DNA from 2 places in the Kitasatospora sp. NPDC101801 genome. Region 1 is predicted to be linked to the other one. Evidence: riboswitches for the same ligand, from Rfam matches in the RefSeq annotation. Region 1 holds a riboswitch; the other holds the start of a gene.

The links. A riboswitch is a leader RNA that binds a small molecule or an ion and turns the genes downstream of it on or off. The one in region 1 is predicted to bind glycine.
Region 2: another riboswitch for glycine. It lies ahead of gcvT (glycine cleavage system aminomethyltransferase GcvT); the one in region 1 lies ahead of gcvP (aminomethyl-transferring glycine dehydrogenase).

What each region holds. Positions count from the first base shown of each region.
Region 1 is NZ_JBIWML010000014.1:129,346-131,539, reverse strand. Features, by position in the region: gene ACIRPK_RS18535 (PRC and DUF2382 domain-containing protein) at 1-727, opposite strand, end outside; glycine riboswitch at 922-1,026, shown strand; gene gcvP (aminomethyl-transferring glycine dehydrogenase) at 1,265-2,194, shown strand, end outside.
Region 2 is NZ_JBIWML010000042.1:48,009-50,202, forward strand. Features, by position in the region: gene ACIRPK_RS31265 (enhanced serine sensitivity protein SseB) at 1-581, opposite strand, end outside; glycine riboswitch at 703-805, shown strand; gene gcvT (glycine cleavage system aminomethyltransferase GcvT) at 957-2,075, shown strand; gene gcvH (glycine cleavage system protein GcvH) at 2,170-2,194, shown strand, end outside.

The DNA.
Region 1 (2,194 bases):
CGGTGACCGGCACCCGCTCCACCCGGACCCGCTCCTTCACCACCGGCACCTTGCGCTCGACCGCCTCGGTGGTGACGTACTTGCGCAGCTTCGCGGTGCCCAGCACGTGCCACTCGGTGGTGACGTCCAGCCGCTCCTCGCGGCAGGTGATCTCCACCGGGCCGGCCGGCGCGTTGCCGACCGTGGTCGGGGCGGGGGAGGGGGCGCCGGCGGTGGCGGGCGGCGGGGTGAGGACCGGATCGGCGTGCTGCTTGGCAGCCGGGGCCTCCGGGCTGGTGGTGAAGGCCATCGGGGCGGCCGCCACGGTCGGGGCGGCGGGTGAAGCGTTCATGCTGGTTTCCTTGCTGAGGGTGCCGAAGTCGAGGTCCTTGGCGGTCCCCGACCCGTTGCCGACCGCGGCCGGCGGAGCGGCACCGCCCGCGTCCAGGCCGTAGTAGCGGTAGAGCTGGAGCTCCTGGGCCGGGGAGAGGTGCTGGCCGACCCCGAAGTCGGGGGAGTCCTTGATCAGCGACTTGTCGTACGGCACCTTGAGCTCCTCCCCGGAGAACTCGCTGGTGGTCAGCGGGACGAAGGCGTCCCGGCCGAAGATCCCGGTACGGACGGCGGCCCACTCCGGCTCGCCGGTCGCGTCGTCCAGGTAGACCTCGTCGACCGTGCCGATCTTGTCGCCGTTCCGGTCGACCGCCTTGTGGCCGATCAGGTCTCGCGGGTCGATGTCGGTCTGCACGCTGTCCTCCAGCAGGTACGAATGCCCCGTCGACAGGTCGTCAGGGGGCGGCCGAAGGAGCTGGACGGCCGCACTTCACACGAAAAGCCATCAAACGTACGCTGGCGAGCCGGGTGCACCCGTCCGGGGCAGTCCGCCGGACCGGGGCACCCGTGATCAACCGGCGTGTCGCTGGTACCCTGGGCCGCGACTGCCGAGCCCGCTCGGGAGAGTCCCCGCACCGCCCAGCGGTGTCATGGGGACGCCGAAGGAGCAAACCCTCCCCGGAATCTCTCAGGCATCCGTACCGTGCGGGGTAGGTCACTCTGGAAAGCAGGGCAGGACCGACGGCGAGGGAGCCGACGGCCCCCACCCTCACCGACGGTGCAAGCCGACGGGGCGGCCCTGCGGCCGCCGCGTGCGGGCGAAGCTCTCAGGTACCGATGACAGAGGGGGAGGCCTGACGGGCTCGTTCGTCCCCGGCTCCGCTGTCCCACAGTGGTGTTGCCGTCCGGCGTGCGTGCCCCCGCCGGTCCGTGACCAGGAGGCCTCGACCCCATGAATGCCCAGCCGACCCTCACCGAGCTTGAGCAGTCAAGCCCCTTCGAGAACCGTCACATCGGCCCCGACGTCGCCGCCCAGGAGAAGATGCTGGCGCAGGTCGGGTACGGCTCGCTGGACGAGCTGTCCGCCGCCGCCGTCCCGGACGCGATCAAGAGCCTGACCGCGCTGGGCCTGCCGGCCGGCCGCAGCGAGGCCCAGGTGCTCGCCGAGCTGCGCGAGCTGGCGGACCGCAACCAGGTGCTCCAGCCGATGATCGGCCTGGGCTACTACGGCACCTTCACCCCGCCGGTGATCCTGCGCAACGTGCTGGAGAGCCCGGCCTGGTACACCGCGTACACGCCGTACCAGCCGGAGATCTCGCAGGGCCGGCTGGAGGCCCTGATCAACTTCCAGACCGTGGTCGCCGACCTGACCGGCCTGGACACCTCCGGCTCCTCGCTGCTGGACGAGGGCACCGCCGCCGCCGAGGCGATGGCGCTGGCCCGCCGGGTCGGCAAGGTCAAGGGCGGGATCTTCCTGGTCGACGCCGACACCCTGCCGCAGACCGTCGCGGTGATCCAGACCCGGGCCGAGCCGACCGGGGTCGAGGTGGTCGTCGCCGACCTGTCCGAGGGCATCCCGGCCGAGCTGGCCGAGCGCGGCGTCTTCGGTGTGCTGCTCCAGTACCCCGGTGCCTCCGGCGCGGTCCGCGACCTGGCCCCGGTGATCGAGCAGGCGCACGGCCTGGGCGCGATCGTCGCGGTGGCCGCCGACCTGCTGGCGCTCACCCTGCTGAAGTCGCCGGGCTCGCTCGGCGCCGACATCGCCTGCGGCACCTCGCAGCGCTTCGGTGTCCCGATGGGCTTCGGCGGCCCGCACGCCGGCTACCTGGCGGTCCGCGCCGCGTACGCCCGCAGCCTGCCCGGCCGCCTGGTCGGCGTCTCG
Region 2 (2,194 bases), on a different contig from region 1:
GCCAGCGCCCGACGGGCCGTCAGCACCCCGGGCAGCTCGGCGAGTTCGGTGATCGCCGCACCCAGGAAGGCGTACGGCTCCTCGGCCGGCTCGGGCTCCCGGAGCGCCACCCTGGCCCCGTCCGGCTGCTGTTCCCAGCGCTCGCCCTGCGGGCCCCGGCGCAGCTCGCCGACCCCCTCCGGCGGCACCGGGATGCCCACCGGCGCCTCCGGGTTGACCGCGATGCCGACCCCGAGCGGCAGGCCCCGGGCGAACTCCCAGGCCGGGGCGATCGCGAACGGCAGGCCCGGGGCGTGCTGCAGGAAGGTCTCCTGCGAGGAGAACACCGGCACGTACGGCGAGCCGGCCAGTTCGATCGTGGGCAGGTCGAGACCGCTGCCCTGCGGGTCGGCGCCGGCCGGCAGCGGGATCCAGACCTGACTGCGCGCCAGCACCTCGATCACCCGGGGCGTCGCCCCCGGATCGCCGAGCGCGGCGGTCAGCACCTGCTCCAACTCGTTGACCGGCCAGCTGCCGCCGGGCGGCGCGGTGCCCGGCTCGGCCCATGCCTGCGCCCCTGTGTCGCCCGCCGGGTACCCCATCGCCGCCGCTACCGCCCCTCTAGGTCTCTGCTGCCAAGCAGCGTAGCGGTCGGGGCCCCCTCCCCCCGGGGCACCGACTCGTGCCATGATGACCCCGCTGTACAACTTCACACTGGCCGCTCGAACCCGCGCGGGAGAGTCCGGACTGCCCTCGTGGCACAGGCCGGCGCCGAAGGAGCAAGTCCTCCCCGGAATCTCTCAGGCACCCCTACCGCCCGGGCGAGGCAGATCTGGAAAGTGGACACGGCCGCGCCGTGCGCCCACCCACGGTGCAAGCCGCCATCCTTGGATGTGCGGTGAAGCTCTCAGGTTGTGACGACAGACGGGGAGACTCCACCCCTGCATGCCCGTTTGCTGCCAAGGAGTCCAGTCACCATGTCCCCTCGCCTCACCGCGCTCGACGCCCTGCACCGGTCGCTCGGCGCGACCATGACCGACTTCGCCGGCTGGGACATGCCCCTCCGCTACGGCAGCGAGCGCGAGGAGCACCTCGCCGTCCGCACCAAGGCCGGCCTGTTCGACCTCTCGCACATGGGCGAGATCACCGTGACCGGCCCGCAGGCCGGTGAGCTGCTGGACCACGCGCTGGTCGGTTTCATCTCCGCGCTCGGCGTGCTGCGGGCCCGCTACACCATGATCTGCCGCGAGGACGGCGGCATCCTGGACGACCTGATCGTCTACCGCACCGGTGAGACCGAGTACCTGGTGGTCGCCAACGCCTCGAACGCCCAGGTGGTGCTGGACGCGCTGACCGAGCGCGCGGCCGGCTTCGACGCGGTGGTCCGGGACGACCGGGACGCCTACGCGCTGATCGCGGTCCAGGGCCCGGAGGCGAACGGCATCCTGGCCTCGGTCACCGACGCCGACCTGCCCGGCCTCAAGTACTACGCACTGCTGCCCGCCACCGTCGCGGACCGCGAGGTCTGGCTGGCCCGGACCGGCTACACCGGCGAGGACGGCTTCGAGGTCTTCTGTGCCCCGGCCGACGCCGAGCACCTGTGGAACGCGCTGACCGAGGCCGGCACCCCGGTCGGCCTGGTCCCGGCCGGCCTGTCCTGCCGCGACACCCTCCGGCTGGAGGCCGGCATGCCGCTCTACGGGCACGAGCTCTCCACCGACCTGACCCCGTTCGACGCCGGTCTGGGCCGGGTGGTCCGCTTCGACAAGACCACCAACAACGGCGAGTTCGTCGGCCGCAAGGCGCTGGAGGCCGCCGCCGCGCAGGCCGAGGCCAACCCCCCGCGCAAGCTGGTCGGCCTGGTCTCCGAGGGCAAGCGCGTCCCGCGCGCCGAGTACGCCGTCGTCAGCCCGGACGGCACCCCGATCGGGCGGATCACCTCGGGTGCCCCGTCCCCCACGCTCGGCAAGCCGATCGCCATCGCGTACGTGGACGCGGCGCACGCCGCCCCCGGCACCGCGGTCGCCGTCGACGTGCGTGGCAAGCACGAGCCGGTCGAGGTCGTTGCGCTGCCGTTCTACAAGCGCGCCCGCTGAGACCCTTTCAGTTCCGCCCCTTCCGAGTTCCGGGCCCCGGTCCGCTCAGCGGACGGCTTCGCCCTACCCTCTTGCGATCCTGGAGAATGACGCCATGAGCAACCCCACGCACCTGCAGT